DNA from 4 places in the Synechococcus sp. RC10B2 genome. Region 1 is predicted to be linked to each of the others. Evidence: riboswitches for the same ligand, from Rfam matches in the RefSeq annotation. Region 1 holds a riboswitch; each other region holds the start of a gene.
The links. A riboswitch is a leader RNA that binds a small molecule or an ion and turns the genes downstream of it on or off. The one in region 1 is predicted to bind cobalamin.
Positions count from the first base shown of each region.

Region 2: it holds a riboswitch for cobalamin, as region 1 does, so the genes downstream of both, NW855_RS10355 (sirohydrochlorin chelatase) here and NW855_RS00450 (TonB-dependent receptor) in region 1, are expected to answer to the same signal.
Region 3: it holds a riboswitch for cobalamin, as region 1 does, so the genes downstream of both, metE (5-methyltetrahydropteroyltriglutamate--homocysteine S-methyltransferase) here and NW855_RS00450 (TonB-dependent receptor) in region 1, are expected to answer to the same signal.
Region 4: it holds a riboswitch for cobalamin, as region 1 does, so the genes downstream of both, NW855_RS06570 (prepilin-type N-terminal cleavage/methylation domain-containing protein) here and NW855_RS00450 (TonB-dependent receptor) in region 1, are expected to answer to the same signal.

Region 1 covers NZ_JANSHO010000005.1:14,655-19,484, forward strand. The annotation lists gene NW855_RS00440 (pentapeptide repeat-containing protein) at 1-713, opposite strand, end outside; gene NW855_RS00445 (DUF1565 domain-containing protein) at 877-2,667, shown strand; cobalamin riboswitch at 2,759-2,900, shown strand; gene NW855_RS00450 (TonB-dependent receptor) at 2,940-4,830, shown strand, end outside.
Region 2 covers NZ_JANSHO010000070.1:15,512-20,341, forward strand. The annotation lists gene NW855_RS10350 (heavy metal translocating P-type ATPase) at 1-2,006, shown strand, start outside; cobalamin riboswitch at 2,135-2,271, shown strand; gene NW855_RS10355 (sirohydrochlorin chelatase) at 2,301-3,329, shown strand; gene NW855_RS10360 (hypothetical protein) at 3,441-4,334, shown strand; gene NW855_RS10365 (PAP/fibrillin family protein) at 4,331-4,830, opposite strand, start outside.
Region 3 covers NZ_JANSHO010000079.1:16,888-21,717, forward strand. The annotation lists gene metE (5-methyltetrahydropteroyltriglutamate--homocysteine S-methyltransferase) at 1-2,156, opposite strand, end outside; cobalamin riboswitch at 2,562-2,767, opposite strand; tRNA gene NW855_RS12590 (tRNA-Arg) at 2,782-2,856, opposite strand; gene NW855_RS12595 (molybdopterin synthase catalytic subunit) at 2,890-3,375, opposite strand; gene NW855_RS12600 (MoaD/ThiS family protein) at 3,376-3,675, opposite strand; gene moaC (cyclic pyranopterin monophosphate synthase MoaC) at 3,614-4,708, opposite strand; gene moaA (GTP 3',8-cyclase MoaA) at 4,713-4,830, opposite strand, start outside.
Region 4 covers NZ_JANSHO010000053.1:28,303-33,132, forward strand. The annotation lists gene NW855_RS06560 (DUF255 domain-containing protein) at 1-1,528, shown strand, start outside; gene NW855_RS06565 (hypothetical protein) at 1,525-2,190, shown strand; gene NW855_RS06570 (prepilin-type N-terminal cleavage/methylation domain-containing protein) at 2,199-2,951, opposite strand; cobalamin riboswitch at 3,084-3,265, opposite strand; gene prmC (peptide chain release factor N(5)-glutamine methyltransferase) at 3,281-4,222, shown strand; gene NW855_RS06580 (sigma-70 family RNA polymerase sigma factor) at 4,230-4,820, opposite strand.

The sequences.
Region 1 (4,830 bases):
CCGTCCAGGATGGGCCGGCCCAGGTGTTCGTCGCGGCGCAGGGGGCTAAGCAAGTTAGCGGTGGAGAGGAAGCGCAGGATCTTGGCTTTGCCAAAGCGATCCACGCCGTTGAGGAGCGCCGCCGTGCGCCCGGCCGCAATGGCCCGCTCCAGGGGCCAGTCGTCCAACTGCCCGTCAGGGGAGAGAACCAGGTTGGAGATGCCCTCGAAGTAGGCGTCGATGGTCTGCTGCTGGGTGATGATGTTCTGCTGGATGGTGAGGTCGCGGGAGATGACGTACTGCCGCCAGGCGATGTAGGCGGCCAGGAGGGCGATCAGGATCTGACCTGTAGCCCCGAACACCTCGCCCAAAGCCCCGATGGCCTCCCAGCTCAGGGATCCCAGGGCCGAGAAGGCTCCACTCCAGACCAATCCTCCCATCACCGCCAAGCCGAGAGCTGCTGCCGCCCACCCCAGGCTGGGCCAGGTGGTCAGCCACTGCCAGAGGTCGCGCCCGATCTGCACCCAGAGCGGCTGCCCCCACCAGCCGGCCAGGCCCAGCCAAGCCAGCACCGCCCCCCAGCCCAGGGCCGGCTGCCCTGCCCACTGGCCCAGCAGCAGCAGCAGGGCTGGGATCCCCAACAACAGCAGGTTGAGCAGGGGGCGCCCAGACGAGAGGGAAGCCAGCGGCAACTCTTGGGAGGAGCCTTCGCGGGCAAGGGCTTCGTCGGTCATGGCAAGGGTATACTCTAGGGGTAGCGTTGGATCTACAAAAAGAAGCCTGCGTCAGTCCGTATTTGGAGTTGGGGAAGAGGGCAGGATCCTGCCTGTCAGGTTTGGTAGGATAGCCTCGACCCTCCTTCCTTGTCTGGCCCAGCCTGGTGTGGGGATGACTCCTATGATCTCTTCCTTATCGTTCATCCGTCTGCAGAAATCCGGCGAACACCAATTTACAGCAGTCCTGCCTGACTTGCGGTTGCAGCGTCACGGCTCCGCGACGCTGACGCGACTGGCCACCTCTTTGCTGTTGAGCACCAGCTTACTGCTGGCGGCAGGAAGGGATCCCAGTTGGGCGCAAACTTCCCTGGACACCGGCCTTTTGGAGAAGCAGGCCCTGCCCCAAGCGCCGCCGCTGCCGGACGACCGCCCCGCCATTTTTGTGGATGCCGCCAATGGCAGCGATACCCAAGGGGATGGATCCCGCAACAACCCCTTCAAGACCATCACCCATGCCATCAGCCGGGCGCCAGCCGGCAGCATCATCCAGCTTCTGCCGGGGGTGTACAGCGCAGAAAGCGGCGAAGTCTTCCCCATCCGCCTCAAGGCCGGCCTTATCTTGCGCGGGGACGAGTCCACCTTGGGAGAGGGCTACCTGATCGATGGCGGCGGCACCTACATGAGCCCGACCTTGGCCCGGCAAAACGTTGCCCTGCTGGCAGAGACCGGCTCAGAGGTGCGGGGGGTTACCCTGCGCAACCAGGGTCGGCGCGGCTACGCCCTCTGGGTAGAATCGGCTTCCCCACGCATTCTCAACAACAGCTTTGTGGGCAGCATCCACGACGGCATTTTCATCGCCGGCGCCTCCAACCCCTGGATAGAAGGCAACCGCTTCTACAAAAACGGGGCCAACGGCATCTCCGTCTTGGGCACCTCCCAGCCCACCATTGTCAACAACCTCTTCCAAGAGACCGGCTTTGGCCTCACCATCGACCAGCGCTCGGCGCCGATTGTGCGCAACAACCGCATCCTGCAAAACCGCACCGGCATTGTGGTCGGCGGCAGCGCCCGTCCCATCCTGCGCAACAATCTCATTGCCCGCAACCTGGAGACTGGCCTGACAGCTATCACCACCGCCCAGCCAGATTTGGGCACGGCTTCGGATCCGGGCAACAACATTTTTGAGGGCAACGGCCAGTACGACATCCTCAACGCCACCCGCAGTCTGCGCCTCAACGCCAACGGCAACCAACTGGCAGGCAAAACCAAAGGGGAACTGGATCTGGCCGGCCAGACCACGGTGGCTGCGCTGCCCAGCAACGCCCCGCCACCCATTGCGGCAGGCGGCTTGACGCTGCCCACAACTCCGCAGGCCGAGCCTCCGGCTCCCAGCAGGGATCCCCAGCCGGCGGCGGCCTCTCCCACCTTGCCGGTGGTGACGGTGCCCCAATCGACTGCCCCCGTTCCCCCTCCTGCAGCGGGATCGGGAGGGCGCATTTTGCCCAGTGCCCCCCCTCAGCCGGCAGGCGCTCAACCCCAGGAGTTTGTTGCCGTCCCCTTCACCCCCGATGGCTCCACCACGCCTGCCCAACCGGTTGAGCCTGCTCCTGCCACTCCCGTCCGCCAGCAATCTGTGGCTCCTCTCACGGATATTACTACCCTCCTGCCACCCCCGGCTCGCCGACAAGCGGGCAGCAGCCCAACAACCCCCCCTGTTCCCGTTGCCGCGGCTCCAGAACCGGCGGTAGCCCCAGCAGAGTCGGCCACCCGCTTTCGTGTGCTGGTGACCCCCAAGGGCAGCGACGATTTGCAGCGGCTGCGGCAGCTCGTCCCCGAAGCGGTGGAGACCGTGTTCAACGGCAGGAGGGTGCTGCAGGCCGGCCTCTACGACAGCCGCAGCCAGGCCCAGTCAGTCTTGGATCGGCTGTTGGACGCCGGCTTTGACGCGGTGGCGGAGATGATCTTCCGTTGACCTCACTGCCCAGGGATCCCCCCCGGCAGGATAGGAACTCCCCAGCAGGGAATGTATGATGCCTAGCACGGCTTTTTCCAGAGCAATGGGGAGGAAAGCCGTGCCGTCAGGTTGTCCTGGGGATCAGCCAGGGCAAGCAATGGGGAAAGTCCGGTGCAAATCCGGCGCTGTGCCGCAACTGTGATGGGCTGAGGCCCTCAGTCAGGATGCCCGCCTGCGGCTTTGGCTCAAAGCTTAGCCCTTCCGCGTCGCACGGAAGCAGGAGCAACCGGATGAAAGTAACTGTATGTCTCAGCCTTGGGCTGGGGATCTTGAGTTTGGGGATCCCGGCCTGGGGGCAGGCAATCTTGGATACCGGCCTCAGCGCCGAGATTTTGAATCAACCCGTCACCACCCCGTTTCGCCGTCCCGGCCTGCTGCGAGAGTCTTCCCGCCCAGTCTATGTCATCACCCGCCAGCAGATGCGCCAGCAAGGGGCAAGGACGGTGCAGGAAGCCCTGCGCTACTTGCCCGGGATCCTCAGCGATGGCACAGCGGGAACTCAGTTGGGAGCTCTTAGCTCTCAATTCATGCGAGGGGCGCGAACGGCGCAGGTATTGGTGCTCTTGGATGGCCGCCCTCTCAACGATCTGGGTTTTTTCGGGGGGTTTGACCTCTCGCAAATCACCACCGATGTCGTCGAGCGAATTGAAGTCTCCCCCGGCGGCGGCTCTACCCTGTACGGCTCAGACGCCGTTGGCGGCGTGATCAACATCGTCACGGTGGAGCCGCAGCCAGAAACGGAGACGGTGCTGGAAGCGGCGGTCGGCAGCTACGGTCTCAATGAGCAAGGGATCCAAAGTCGCGGCCAAGCCCAGGATCTGGGCTGGGTGCTCAGCTATCGCCGTCTGCAAAGTAACAACGACTTTCCCTTTGCCATTGAGCGGCTGGGCAAGTCAGGCAGGCGGGAAAACTCGGCGGTGGAGTACCACAACTTGCAGGCCAAGCTCACCTGGCAACTGGCCGAAGATCAAGTCCTAACAGCCAACGCCCTCTACCTCAACAAAGCCTTTCGCGTGCCCGGCAGTGTAGAGTTTCCCTCTCCCGACGCAGAGCAAAACACCAACGATCTGCTGCTGGATCTCAGTTGGCTGTGGACTCAGGAAACAGGATCCCTGCAGGCAAGAGTCTTTTTGGACGATCTCAACTACCGCTTCAGCGCTCCGCAAAGCCAGGGATCCCGCGACGTCATCTTGCGCAATGGCTGGGGATCCCAGCTTCAATATGCTTGGCAGGCCGGCGAAAACCTAGAGGGAGTTTTGGGGGCAGATTATCGCTCTATCTCAGCCCGCAATACGACTTTTTCTTTTGCCAGGGGTTCTGCCAATATCAACTACGACGATACGGTTAACCAGGGGGCCCTGTTTGCCCGCCTGGACTACAGCCCGGATCCCCAGTTCCACCTCGACCTGGGCATCCGTCAGGACTTCAGCAGTTTGGCCAACGGCTCGGCCACCTCGCCGGCTGTGGGGATCCGGTGGGCAGTTGCCGAGGGAACTACCTTGAGGGCCAGCTACGCCGGCAGCTTTCGCACCCCCTTGATCTCGGAATTGTTCTTTCGGCTGCGCGGCTTTTTTGAAGTGGATGGCAACCCCAATCTCCGCCCAGAGCGAGGGGAGAGCTTGGACATCGGCCTGGATCAAACCTTGGGAGATTTTGGCCTGCTGCGCTTAACTTTTGCCCACAACCGCATCCGCGATGGCATCACCTTTGTCAGCCTTGGGCCGCGCCGGGGAACCTATGAAAATATCGGGCTGGTCGAATATACCGGCCTGGAAGCGGCTTTAGATTTGCGTTTGGGGGAAAACTGGACGCTTTTTGCCAACTATACCCTCAATGATCCCATCATCCGCGCTGCCCTTAACCCGGCCACAGTTGGCAAAGAGCTAGCCTTTGTAGGAGCCGATAGCTTCAATCTAGGCCTAAGCTACCGCCACGAGCAGGGCTGGTACGGCTCGATTTTGGTCCATCACATTGGGAGCTTTTTTACCAACAATGCCAATACGGAATCCCTGCCAGGCTACACCACCGTGGCTCTGCGCGGCGGGATCCCGTTGGCTGAGGCCCTGAGCCTAGAGTTGGGGATCGACAACCTGCTGGATGAGCAGTATGAAGTTTTCCCCG
Region 2 (4,830 bases), on a different contig from region 1:
CCCAACGGGCCGCAGAACGGGAACTGAAGCTCAAGGTGGCGATAGGGGTGGGCATCAGCACGGTGCTGGTGATCGGATCCCTGCCGATGATGCTGGGGATGGACATCCCGGGCTTTCCCATGTGGCTGCACAATCCTGGGTTGCAGTTGCTGCTGACGGCTCCGGTGCAGTTTTGGGTGGGCAAGCATTTTTATCGAGGCGCTTGGGCCGCTTGGCAACGGCGTTCAGCGGATATGAACACGCTGGTGGCCTTGGGGACGAGCGCGGCTTTCTTCTATTCCATTTTCCCAACGGTTTTCCCCGACTCTTTCCATCGGCAGGGACTGCATCCCGATGTGTATTACGAAGTGTCGGCGGTGGTCACCACCCTGATTCTGGTGGGCAAGTGGATGGAGCAACGGGCCAAAAGGCAAACCTCTGAGGCCATTCGCAAGCTGATCGGGCTGCAACCGAAAACGGCAAGGGTAATTCGCCATGGGGTGGAGCAGGATATTCCGATTCGGGAAGTGCAGGTGGGGGATCGGATCCGGGTGCGCCCCGGCGAGAAGGTGCCGGTGGATGGGGTAATCCTAGAGGGATCCTCCACCCTCGACGAGTCGATGGTGACCGGCGAGAGCCTGCCTGTTGTCAAATCGGCGGGGGATGAGGTGATTGGGGCAACGCTGAATCAGACGGGCAGCTTTGTGATGGAAGCGCGGCGGGTGGGCAAAGACACAGTTCTGGCCCAGATCGTGCGCTTGGTGCAGGAAGCTCAGGGATCCAAAGCTCCGATTCAACAGTTGGCGGATCGGGTCACCTCCTGGTTTGTGCCGGCGGTGATTGGGGTGGCAGTTCTAACTTTTGTGCTCTGGTGGGTGCTGGCCGATAACCCGACACTGGCCTTGGTGAACACAATTGGGGTGCTGATCATCGCCTGCCCTTGCGCGCTGGGGTTGGCGACCCCCACCTCGATCCTGGTGGCCGTGGGACGAGGGGCGGAATTGGGGATCCTGGTGAAAAGTGCCGACAGCCTGGAATTGGCCCACGACTTGCGCACGGTGGTCTTGGACAAAACCGGCACCCTGACCGAAGGTCGTCCCACTGTCACCGATATTTGGGCTAATGGCTCCTCTCCCCTGACGGTGTTGCGCCTGGCAGCGGCAGTGGAGCGGCACTCGGAACATCCTTTGGCCCAGGCGGTGGTGCAGAAAGCCGAAGCCGAAAAAATTGTGATCCCTCCTGCCTGGCACTTTCAGGCAAGGGTAGGCAGTGGGGCAGAAGCTTGGGTGGAAGATCAGTGGATTCGCATCGGTCGGCTGAGCTGGCTACAGGAGATGGGGATCCCCTGGGATCCCTCTTGGTCAGAGCGGGTTCAGAATTGGGAAAGCCAGGGCAAAACGGTGATCGGCGTAGCGCAATCCCAGAGTCTGGTGGGGCTGTTGGCCATTGCCGATCCGCTCAAACCCACCTCTCCTGAGGCAGTGCAACAGCTGCAACAGATGGGTCTAGAGGTGATCCTGCTAACCGGGGATAACCCCACTACGGCCCAAGCGGTTGCTCGGCAAGCAGGCATTCAGCGGGTAATTGCCCAAGTCCGTCCGGATCAGAAGGCAGCTTACATACGCAGCCTAAGACAACCGCGACGGCGGGTGGCGATGGTGGGAGATGGCATTAACGATGCTCCGGCTCTGGCAGAAGCTGATGTGGGGATCGCCATTGGTACAGGTACGGATGTGGCGATGGCCGCCAGCGATATTACCCTCATGTCGGGGGATCTGCGGGGAGTCGCCACAGCCATTCAACTCAGCCGGGCCACCCTCAACAACATCCGCCAGAACCTCTTCTTCGCCTTTATCTACAACACGCTCGGGATCCCGATTGCCGCCGGGGCGCTCTACCCCTTCACCGGTTGGCTGCTCAACCCCATGCTGGCGGGGGCAGCCATGGCCCTGAGTTCCGTTTCGGTGGTCGCCAATGCCCTGCGCCTGCGACACTTTCGAGCCCACAGACCGGCAGGCCGGCGTTAGGCCCTCTCCCAGGGGCAAGGGGGATTAGCGCGGCAACAGTTTTGCTGCCCTTTGAGCATGAGTCTGCCGTACCGCTCATGCCTCAGGGCTATCTTCTGGCAGACAAGGACATCCCCCCCAGGGGGCTTGGTGAACGACAAGCGGCAAGCTAACCTAAAAGGCTCAGGCAGACTGGGGAAAGTGCGGTGCAAGTCCGCCACTGTGACGCAACTGTGATGGGATCCCTCCCTCAGCCAGAACACCCACCTGCCGTTGTCCTGTACCCCTTGCGATTCACAAGGAACGGAGTTTTTTGTGTTGGATGTCCTCAGTTTTTCCCCTCCCCGTGCGGTTGGGCAGTTTTCTTCTCCTGCCTTGCCCCTGTTGCTCATCGGCCATGGATCCCGTGACCCTGAAGGGCAGCAAGCCTTTCTGGAGCTGGCCCAAGTTTATCAATCCCTCACCCCCCATCGGCCGGTGATCTCCTGCTTTTTGGAGCTAGCCCAGCCCAGTATTGCCCAGGGGGTGGAACAATGCTTGGCCCAAGGGTGGCAGGAGATCGTGGCCCTGCCGCTGCTGCTTTTTGGGGCGCGCCACAACAAGTTCGATGTGACGATGGAACTGGATCGCCTGCAGGCCCTCTATCCCCAGTTGCGCATTCATTACGGTGGGCCGTTGGGGATCCGCATCGAGATCCTGCAACTGCTGCGAGACCGATTGGCCGCTTTGATGGCCGCCCAACCGCAGCGGATCCCAGAAGCAGAAACCGTGCTCCTGTTTGTGGGTCGCGGCTCCAGCGATCCCGAGGCCAATGCCGAAGCCTGTAAACTGGCTCGGCTGCTTTGGGAAGGATCTGGGTTTGCCGCTGTGGAAACTTGCTTTATCGGCATTACCCATCCCCGCCTGCCCGTGGGATTGGAGCGGGCCCTCTCTTGGCAGCCGCGCCGGGTGGTTGTGCTGCCCTATTTTCTCTTTACAGGGGTGCTGGTGAAAAAAATCGAGGCGGCGGTGCAAGAACGGCGACGCCAATACCCCGAGATCGACTGGCTGATGCTGCCGGAATTGGGCCTTGTGGACGCGGTGCTGCACAGCCTGCAGCAACTGGAGCAGGAAGCTCTCCAGGGCCAAACCCTGATGAACTGCCACCTCTGCAAGTTTCGCCTGGCGGTGAGCGCAGAGCTGGGAGCGGGGCATACTCATCACCATGACCATGACTCCCATGGGCACGGATCCCATCACCATCACTCTCACCATCACCACAACCACGGCCATACCCCCGCAGCAGCAGCGGATCCCTGGGCCGAATTGCAGAGCTACCACCAGCGGGCTTGGCAAGTGCCCTAAGCGAGAAACAGAGGCTGCCGGCGGGATAAACTGAGATGCAGGCAGGCGATCTGTGAACCTGACCTCTGGTTCTCCTGCTCCGGTGGTTCTGCTAGCGAAAAAACAGAAACGATGATGTTCTCCCGCTCCTCTTGGGTCTCAGGTGCCGCTGCCGCGGGGAGCGGGATCTTTGTCTTCGCGTTGGTGGTGGGCCTGCTGGATCAGATCCTGCCGACCCTGCCCAAGGTTTCCCTGTCCTTGGCCGGGATCCCTGGGCTCCTGGCTGCAATTGGGGCCTCCTATGGGGCCTGGCGGGTGGTTCAGATGGGTCTGCAGTCGGGCTCCTGGACTGATTTTCGGGCCTCGCTGGTAGCGGCTCTGTCTCCCTTTGATCCCGCCGATTATGGCGGCAACCCTCGGCAACCCGAGGAGGATTCTCTCCCTTTGCAGTCGGTTGACGAGGATCCTCGAACCCAGATCCGCGATCGACAAATTCTTGATCAAGCTGAGCAGCAGACGGAAACTGAAACCGAAGTAAGCGAACACACTCAAGTAAGACTGCAGGGCGAGCAGCACCAGGATCAAGCTTCGCAGGCCAAGGCCCAACAGTTGCAGCCCCTACAAGAATTGTCATCACCTTCTTCCCCAAGCCCTGAGTCGGCAAAACCCACACCAGAGCCAGAGCTCAACCAAAAACTTCGCCAACTCCAGATGCAGGTCGCCACTCTGAAAATAGAACTGGAACTCCAAGAAATCCAACTGCAGCAGTTGGAGGTGAGGCGGACTCGGCTTCAGCAGCAGAAGCAGAAACTCAAGCACGTTCTGCGTCGCACGGCGTCCGAAAATCAAAGGCTGCGCTTCTTACAGGAGCAAAAAGCCCGGCAACTGGAGCAAACTCAACAGGAGCTGCAAACTTTGCGAGAGTCCTACCGCGCCTTGCAAGTTCTCCAGGAAATAAGCTCCACCCTAACCCAAAACCCATCTCACGAAAGGGCGGAAACGGAGTCCTCTGGATCCTCCGACTAGCCGACCCGCTTTAGAACAAATACACTCCCCTCGCTGCCCCGACCCAGCCGCAAGTCTTCATCCAAATAGGTGATATCCAGCCAACCCGTTGGCTCGCGGCGGCGGATATCGATTTGAATAGCCGGGATCCGCTCCGGAGCCCGCTCGAGCAAATCGAGAAAACTCTCGATCTCGTAGCTCATCAAGGCCTGGGATCCGAGCACCAAGCGCTCGAAAATGACCCTGACCCGGCATTCCGACTCTGGGTAGAAGCGGGCCGCCACCGCCACAACTCCCCGGGGCAGCCAAGCCTGCAGCCAGCCGGATCCCTGGATCTCCGCCACGTTAAAGACCCGCCCAGCTTTGGCCCGAATGCACTGGTAGATCTCGCCGGTGGTCAGAAGGGGCAACTGGGCCAGCCGCAGCAGGTCTGTGCTGGTGGTAAATAGGGTAAGCCAGTTCCCCTCCAACTGTTCAGGAACAGAGGTTGGCCTGGGGGTGGGGTTGAGCGCCTCCA
Region 3 (4,830 bases), on a different contig from region 1:
TTTAGGCCGCAGTCGGGGTTGACCCAGGTTTGCTCTAGCGGCAAGTGGGCCACTCCCAGGCGCAGTTGCCGGAGAATCTGCTCGGTGTCGGGCACCGCCGGGCTGTGAACGTCGTAAACGCCGTTGCCTACCTGGTGGCGATAGCCGGCTTGGGCAATCTGCAGCAAGGTTTTGTTGCTGCTGCGGCTGTTTTCGATGGAGAGGACGTCGGCATCCAGACGCTCGATGTGCTCGATGATGTCCCCGAACTCCGAGTAGCACATGTGGGTGTGGATCTGGGTTTCGGGCTTGGCGCCAGCGGTAGTCAGGCGGAAGGCCTCCACCGCCCAACTTAAGTATTCTGGCCAGCGCTCTTTTTTCAAGGGCAGCCCCTCTCGCAGCGCTGGCTCGTCCACCTGCACCATCGCGGCTCCGGCAGCTTCCAAGTCGGCCACCTCTGCCCGCAGGGCCAGGGCAATTTGCAGGGCCTGCTCGCGACGGGAAACGTCAACGCGGGGGAAGGACCAGTTGAGCATGGTTACCGGCCCTGTCAGCATCCCCTTGACCGGCTTTTGAGTCAGAGATTGGGCCACCTTGAACTCCCGCACCGTCATGGGGCGAGGGCGAGACACGTCGCCGTAGAGAATGGGGGGACGCACGCAGCGGCTGCCATAGCTCTGCACCCAGCCGTGCTCGGTAAAGGCAAAGCCCTGCAGTTGTTGGGCGAAGTATTCCACCATGTCGGTGCGCTCGAACTCACCATGCACCAGCACATCCAGGCCAATTTCTTCTTGGATGCGGATGCACTTGGCAATTTCGGCGTCGATGGCAGCTTCGTATTCGGCCTGGGAGATCTCGCCCTTTTTGTACTTGACCCGCCACTGCCGGACTTCGGGGGTTTGGGGAAAAGAGCCGATGGTGGTGGTCGGCAGCGGTGGCAGCTTGACCTGCCGGCCTATACGCTGCTCGTAGGGAAGGGAGCGCTGGAAGTCCTGCGCCGTCAGGTTGGCCAAGGCCTGGCGCACTGTAGAGTTGGGGGGATTGAAGTCCTGGAAGGCCTGCCACTGCTGCTCCAGCTCCTGCTGCTGGGCGGCGGTGTCTTCGCCGTTGAGGGTGCGGGCCAGCAGAACCACCTCGGCCAGCTTCTGCTCGGCAAAGCTGAGAACATTGCGCAAAGGCTCTGGCAGGTGGGTTTCCAGAGCAGCGTCGTGGGGCACAAATTGGAGCGAGCAAGAAGGCTGCACCCGCAGGTTGGGGGCTAGGGCTTGCAGCTCTTGCAGAGTGGCCAGAACGGCTTTGGGCTGGATCTGCCAGACGTTGCGCCCGTCCACTACCCCCGCCCCCAGGATCTTGTCGGCGGGGAAGCCGTGGGCTCTGACCAGTTCCAGGTTGTGGCCGCGGGTGAAGTCGAGGCTGAGGCCAGCTACCGGAAGCTCCACCGCCCAGGGGTAAGTCTCCCCCAAGTCGTCAAAGTAGGTAACCAGGTGGAGAGGGATCCCCACGCTTGCAAGCCAGCGGTAGGTCTGCTCCACCGCTTCCTGAAGACTTTTGCCTTCGCTGGTCACCAAGATGGGCTCATGGACTTGCACTTCCCGGATCCCCAGGCGCTGCAGCTCCTGCAAGAGTTCTCTGTAGAGAGGAAGCAGCTTCTCCAGATCCCCCCGCAACTCGCCAGAGCGCTGGCTTAGAGCAAGAAGGGTAACCGGACTGAGGAGGACGGGGCTGGTGCGGTTTCCTAGGATCCCTTGCGCCCGTCGCACCGTGGCCAGGAAGTCGTCGAAATGGGCCTGAGGGATCGCGTCGGCCTCAATTTCCGGCACCAAGTAGTGGTAGTTGGTGTCAAACCACTTGGTCATTTCCAAGGCCGGCAGCCCCTCCTGCCCCCGCGCCATGGCAAAGTAGCGCTCCAGGCCTGATAAGCTCTGAAACCGGGAGGGAATCAGCCCCAGCCAGGTGGCCCAGTCCAAAACGTGGTCGTAGAGGGTTTGATCTCCTACGGCAATGTGGTCGAGGTTGGCCTGTCGCTGGGTTCGCCAGGCCTGACTCTCCAGATCCTGCAGCGTCGCCAACAAGGCTTCCGCCTCCAGGGTGCCGCCCCAAAAGGCCTCCAGGGCTTTCTTCAGCTCGCGGCGCTTGCCCATGCGGGCATAGCCTAGGGTTTGAGTTTCAATGGCCATAAGGTACCTTGTCCTGAATCGAATTCGGTAATTGAGGTTGCCGCCAGTTGTCATCCAACCTAGGCAGCAAGAGATGGCCGCCGACATGCCTATCGGTGGCATCCCGGCAGAAGGTTTTCCCTAGGCCAGGAAACCTGCCGGAGCTGTCAAGGCGTTCCTTCACCCTGGCGGCTTGCCCACTCTGCACAGGGGGATGCCCAGAGGACTCTTTTGTGCAACCAAAGCGAGCAACCGTCCTCCTAGCTGCCCCTGAGCTAACTGCTCAGCTCTCTTGTCCGCGCTTTTGACTGAGTGCCTACGATCCGAGAGCGTCGAAAATCCGTAAGCAGGCCGATGAAAAAACTTCGAGACGGGAACGGGCTAACGTCAAAATGGGGAGCATATCTGTACCTCGCAGATATGGTGAACTGTGGAAAAACCGCCGGCGGGCATTCTGACTTGCTCAGTTTTGGAGGGGCTGGCTTGCGTCTCAAGGCCTCTTGCAACAACGAACTAGGGATCCCAAGTCCAAAACCGGCTCACAGCTGCGGGACAGCGGCAGATTCTCACTGCACTTTCCCCGTTGCCTCTGACGGCTGATCCCCGTCAGAACCGACAGTAGACTTTATCCTATCACTGGTTTTAGCGGGACTGGGCGGATTTGAACCGCCGACCTAGCGCTTAGGAGGCGCTTGCTCTATCCAGGCTGAGCTACAGCCCCAGGTCAGGTACCTCACTGATACTAGCAGAGAGGCTAGGGGGTATCGCCGCAAGGCTGCCGAGCAATAGCGTTCTTATGGAATTGCTGGAACAAAGGCTTTGCTTTCTGACACAAAACCCAACGCGGCGGCTCACCCCAGTAGTACTCTTTTTTCCAAATGGGCAAGCGCTCCTTGATTGCATCAATGATGTAACGTGCTCCAGCAAAAGCGGCGCCGCGATGTTCAGCTGTAGCACCAACCCAAACCGCAATATCACCAATTGCAAGATGACCCTGGCGGTGACAGGCAACAGCACCGCAGAGGCCAAACTTGGCGTGGGCTTCTCGGAGGATCTTCTCGCCCTCCTTCTGGGCAAGGATCTCGTAGACTTCGTACTCCAAGCTGAGAACAGGTTTGCCCTGGCTGTGGTTGCGTACCCAGCCCTCGAAGGTTACTAAGGCACCCGCTGTGTTATTGACGAGCAAACGACTGAGTTCAGCTGGCTGGATGGTGCTATCCACAATTAGAAAACGCAGCATTTAGCCCCCACAAACTGGTGGAATGAAAACTGCCAAGGCACCTTCATCTATCGGCCTAGTCAAGTCACAGAACTCATGATTGACAGCAACCTTAACGTCCTCCGCTGCTAGCGAAAATCCATACTTTGCTTGCAGCTGCTGATAGAGCTCTAGGTAGTTTGCTGCACTGGTTTGCAGCACTTCGCTGCTCCGCTGAGCCTGTTCCCGCAGCACTGCTACATATTGAATTGTTACGGTCTTACTTAGGACAGATTGAGTTACCATGGCTGCAACTACCCCAAACTGATTGGAAAGTGGCATACTCCTCGGCGGTATTGACGTTCATGAGCTCGACCTCATGGTTGGGGGTAACTAGGGTGCAGGGCTGCCTGCTGAGGATTTCCACAGGGCAGTACACCCCTTCCGCGTAAGCCCTTTCTAGTACCGCTGCAGCTTGAGGAGTATAGATGGCGCAAAGAGCTTCCGGGAAGCCGCGCTCGGGGTTAACATAGCAAGTCGCGATTGTTTCGGCTTGGTAGTGATCCAGCAGCTTTTGGATTGTTTCTGACCGAAGGTTCAGTAGATCACAGGCAACAACCAACCAGTTAGCTTCAGGATGAGTATTCAAGGCAGTCAATAGGCCACTGATCGGGCCAACGCTTTCTACTAGATCTGGTAGTGTGGGCAAGAGCTCTAGAGCTGTGCCCGACCACTGACCGGCACGCGCTGACAAGTAAACCTGCTGGCAGTAGGGCTGCAGCAGTTCATAGAGATAGGCGGCGTGGGGTTTGCCAAAAGGGTTCAGCAGCGCTTTATCGCGACCCATGCGCTTGCTACGTCCCCCTGTGAGCACCAAGCCATAGAGGGGACGTTCCAGGAGGGCGTTTTTGCCGCCGGACTTAGTTACTAGGCGGGTCTCCTGGATGCAGATATGGGGCGACACCGACTTGCACATGTCATAGATTGTCAGCGCTGCTGTTGCCGCACCACAGAGAGCTTCCATTTCAACCCCTGTCTTAGCGCTGGTCTTGACAGTGCAGTGGATGGTTACAAGCAAGTGATCATCAATTGTGATATCAAAGGTGCAGTCTTCAACAGGGATCTGATGACAAAAGGGGATCAGTTGGTCAGTTCTTTTAACAGCCATTGTACCGGCAATGGTTGCTGTCTGAAATACCGGTCCTTTTTTCAGGTGGATATCTTGGCCAACAACATAGGATCTGAGAGCAGGTGGCAGTTGAACTCTTGCCCGTGCTGTGGCCGTTCGCAAAGACACCGATTTGTGGCTAATATCTACCATATGCGGATGGCCTTGAGCATTAAGATGGGCCCATGTACGATCAGCTTTGTCCATAGAGCTAGCCCCCTAAGCCGTACATTGGGTGTGAGACCTGCTCAACCCGGCGCAGTGGTTTCATCCCCAAAAGCTGCTGGTAAATTTGCTGACGTTGGCCTGGTGTTTTGTCTCGAACCGAG
Region 4 (4,830 bases), on a different contig from region 1:
CTCCGAAACCTACCTGCGCAGCGGGCAGTACCAACTGGTAAACTGGCTGCCGTGCAGCGAGGATGCCTTCCGACGCGCTCAGCAGCGCGACCGCTTGGTGCTGATGGAGCTGGGCGCGTACTGGTCAGGGCGATGCCAGCGGTTGGGCAGCGAGGCGTTCTCCGATTCGGGCGTGGCGGACTTGATTAACCGCGAGTTCGTCGCCGTCAAGATTGACGCGGACGCGATGCCCAAGCGGGCGCGATACTTGCGGCAGTTGGCGCAGCTGATGGGCGCGCCCGACCGCTATCCCATCGTCGCGTGGTTCACGCCCGACGGCAAGCCGATCCGCGCCGTTGCGCCCGACACCCGCGCCGAGCTGATGCGCCACTTGGAGGAGCTGAGCCAGATGTACCGCACGCGCCCTGCGCAGGTGCAGCAGATGGCGGAGCAGCTCGGTAAGGCATGGGACGCCCGCTGGGCGCGTTCGGCGCGCGCGGCGACCGTTTCGGACGCGACGGAAGCGTTCCTGACCGCGCTGCCCCAGCTGCCGACCGAGCCGACCGATACGCCGCCACAGTTCCACCTTGCCCACTTGGAGACGCTGCTGGCGCTGGCGGAGCGCGGCGACATCACAGCGCAGGAGACGCTGTTTGCCCGACTACGCGCCCTGCGCGACAGCCCCTACTGGGACGCCGAGCGCAAGACCGTCGCTGCGCTCCGCGACGGGATTGACCCTGAAGGCAAGCCGACGGGCGGGGCGCGTCTGATTGAGCATGCCCGCCTGCTAAGCCTCTATAGCCGCGCCGCGCGCCTTGACCCCGAACTTGGCAGCGTTGCGCACGAACTGGCGGACGGGCTGCGCACGCAGTTCTATCGCGAGCGACCTGCGGGCTTTGTTGCCGCGCTCGCCCCGCCGAAACTGCGCATCGCCATCGCGCAGGGCAAAGGGCTGCCCCAAACCGACCCGACGCTGTTCGCGGACGCGAACGCCTATGCCATCCTCGCGCTGGCCGACTACGCTGAGACCTTCGGGACGCTCGACCCGCAGGCGCACTGGGCGCGTCAGACCGCCCCGCGCGTGCTGGAGACGCTGCGCGCGATGCGCACCCTGCGCGGCGACCTGTACCGCAGCGCGACGCGCACAAACAGCGACTGGATGCCTGACCTCGCGCTGGTCGCCCGCGCCGCCGTCCGCGTGCATCGCCTGCAACCCAACCCGCGCGCGTTGCAACTCGCCGAGCAACTGCTGCAGCGCGTCTGGCGCGACTACGCCGACCCGACAGGCGGCTTCTACGACGCCTCGCAGAGCAAGCAGTGGGGCAACTTCAAGGTCGTGCCTGTGCGCGTCGGCAGCGACGACGCTGACCTGCCCGCCGACAACGCGCTGCTCGCGCTGGCGATGTACGAGTACGCCGAAGCCTCTGGCGATACGCGCTGGCGGGAACGCGCCCTGCAACTGCTGCAGACGCTCGGCGGCGACTACGACCCTGCACAACCGCTCGCCTACGCAGGGTACACTCAGGCACTGGCGCGAATCCAACCATGAGCCAAGTGTTGTTGGGACGCACGAATCGGTATGTGTTCCCCGTGTGGGCGCGGGGGCATCTCACGGGCGACGGCTCGGCGGAGGCGCGCGCCGAACGCTTGATGGACGCGCTGCTCGCCTCGCCGATTGAGACGCTCGACATCTCGCCTGCGCCCGCCCTATGGGGGCGGTTCCTGCGCGAGCGGGCGAATCGGCTCCAAATCGCTGTCGCGACGCCGACGAACCTGCTGCTGCACGCCCCCGACGCCCGCATCGCGGCGAACCTCCTGCAGTCGCACATCATCGAGACGCTCTGCGCCGTCGGACGCACGCACATCGACTACTACTTCCTAAGCCTGCACGAGACGCCAAACGAAATGCAACTGAGCGGTGCGCTGGAGGCGTTGGAACTGGCGCGTCAGGAGGGGCAAATCGGCGCAATCGGGCTGGCGGCGTATGGCGCGCCGTTGGCGATTCTCGCGCTCTGGCGCACCCGCGACGCCTTCGAGGTCGCCCTGCTGCCCGACGAGGCGGAACGGCTGCAGACGCTGCTGCCCGAAGCGCACGCTCGACGCGCAGGGGTCGTCGTGCTGAGTGAAGCCAATCGCCTGCCCGACAAGGGACAGGTCATGCTGAGCCCCATCGAGCAGGCGATTGCGCTGGCGTCCGCACTCCACAAGTAGACGCTGCCCTACTCCAAGTCCATCAGCTCGTCGGTCTGGGGGTTGCCGTCGCGATCGATGTTGCCCAGATTATAGCGACGGTGCGGTTCGTAGGTCGCCTCCGTGCGCAGGACGGGCTTGAACGCCTTCGCGTGTCCATCGCACCACAGCACATTCCCCATGCTGTTGTGCCGCCCGTGGAAGGTCGGATTGTTGTAGGAGGGCGGTTCGAGGAAGCCTGTGCCCTCGAAGGCGGGCGCGCCTGCGCCCCAAGTGCGCCACTGCGCCGAATCTGCCAGCCATGCGGTCTCGGCAGGGCTATTGATTTGCGCCAGCGCGACCGCTATCGGCGTGTAGGTCGGCGGCTGCATCGGGCTGAGGTACACATAGTTGTAGCCATAGCCCAGCAACCCGTACTGGTAGGCGCGACTCTCGCGGAACGAGGGACACGCCTGAATCTCCGCGTTGCGCATGTACGGATACAGGAAACTGCGCTGCGTGTCCAGTCGCTGGTTCTGGCGATCCACATAGCCCCACCAGTAGTGCGACCAGTCGTCGTAGGCGATGGGGAACAGCCGCTCGTCGTAGTCTTGGGCGTACATCAAGCCTGCGGTTCCGATTTGGCGCAGGTTGCTCAAACACGAGGTCTGACGCGCTTTTTCGCGCGCCTGAGCAAACACGGGGAACAAGATCGCCGCCAGAATGGCGATGATCGCAATCACGACCAGCAGTTCAATCAGCGTGAAGCCGCTGTTGCGGCGCGTTTGGTGTGTGTATCGCATCGGTTCATCCCTCCACATAGGCGTTGCGCTCTGTGGTCGGGACGAAGGCTTGCGTAGCAGCGCCCGCCGCTGGAGGCGTCCAGCCGCAGGCGAGTGCTTACGCGCGCTCTTTCGCCCAACCCGCGAGGCGAAACGAGCGAGACACGGCTGAACCGGTCTTCGGGCTTCTGGATCGTTCTACTGGCGACGCCTTCCCAGCCGAAGCCAGTGGCATATCGTCGCGTTCGTCCCCAGTCACCGCTGCGCGTCAGCGTCGGATTTGCACCGACTTCCCGTACATTCAGCCGCCGCGAACTCGTTTGCCGAAGCGGAGGTATTATACCGCGCCGATGACCGTTCGCGAGGCGATTGCACGGGTAGGGGCGCGGTTGCAGGCGGCGGGGCTATCCGAGCCGCTTCGGGAGGCGCAGGCGTTGATTGCAGCGTGCTTGGGCTGGGAGCGTGCGCGGCTAATCGCCCACCCCGACGCGCGTTTGTCGGCGCGGCAGGTGCAGCGACTGGAGTGTTGGGCGCGCCGTCGCGCCGCGCGCGAGCCGCTGGCGTACCTCACGCGCCGCGCGTGGTTCTACGGGCTGGAGCTTATCGTCGGGCGCGGCGCGCTCATCCCCCGACCCGAAACGGAACTGCTGGTGGAGGTGTTTCTGGGGTGGGCAGGTAGCCTACCCCCCTCCGTAAGGTTCCCCCCGCTTCGCGAGGGGAACCGACCCGACTCGGTTCCCCCTGCCCGCAGGGGGAACCTGAAGGGGGGGGTCTCTTGCTCACCAATCCTCGTAGATGCAGGCACAGGCACGGGCGCCGTTGCGCTGGCGTGCCTGACGCACGCCCCGCACTGGCGTGGGCTTGGGACTGACCGCAGTCGGCGTGCGCTGCGCTTGGCGCAGGCGAACCGCCGCGCGCTGGGGCTACAGTCGCGCCTGATGTTGGTGCAAGGCGACTGGCTGCGCGGGCTACGCACAGGCGCGGTGGACGCGGTGCTCAGCAACCCGCCGTATGTGCTGCCCGACGAGTGGGACGCGCTTCAGCCCGAAATCACGCGCTACGAGCCAAAAGGCGCGCTGCTGGTTCCTGCGGACGACCCGATGCGCCCGTATCGTCGGATTGCACAGGGCGCGCGTTGGGCGTTGCGTTCAGGCGGCTTGCTCGCGTTTGAGACCAGCCCGCGCCTTGCGCCGCTATTAGCCGAGCAGCTGCCTGTGTGGGGCTTCGCCCAGCCCCGCATTGAGCGCGACTACACAGGCGCGATGCGCGTCGTGTGGGCGGTTCGGGGATAGGCTCGGTTCAGCGACACTCGCGGCTGCGCCGACGCGCCTTGCGCTTGATGCGCGCCAGCGCGTTGTCCACCGCTTTCGGCGAGCAGCCCAGCCGCTCGGCAATCTCGCGATAGGTCAGCTGCTGCTGGTACAAGGCGACCACCTGCGTCTCCAGCGGGCTGAGCTGCGTCGTGAGGAACTCCCGCTGCCGTTGCGCCGTCTCGCGCTCGCTGAGCTGCTCGTAGAGGTTCTGGCGCGGGTCAGGCAACTGCTCCAGCCACGCTTGTCCATCCGCTTCGTCCGACAGGCTGACTGCAGGCACTGCCCACCGTTGCGCCCGCTTCAGTTCCGAGAGAATCTGCCGTCGAATGCACACCCGCGCGAACGCCGCGAAGCCCGCCTTGCGCTGCGGGTCAAAACACAGCACCGCGCGCCACAGCCCCATCAGCGCAATTTGGCACATATCTTCAGGCTCATAACTGGGCACAAAGAACCGTCCCGCCACGCTCTGCGCTAGCGGACGGAACAGCGTCAGCACCTGTTCCGCCGCGCGCTCGTCCCCCTGCTGCGCCCGCAACACCAATTCGTCTGCCGATAAATACTCACAATACGGCTCCATCGTGCGCTCA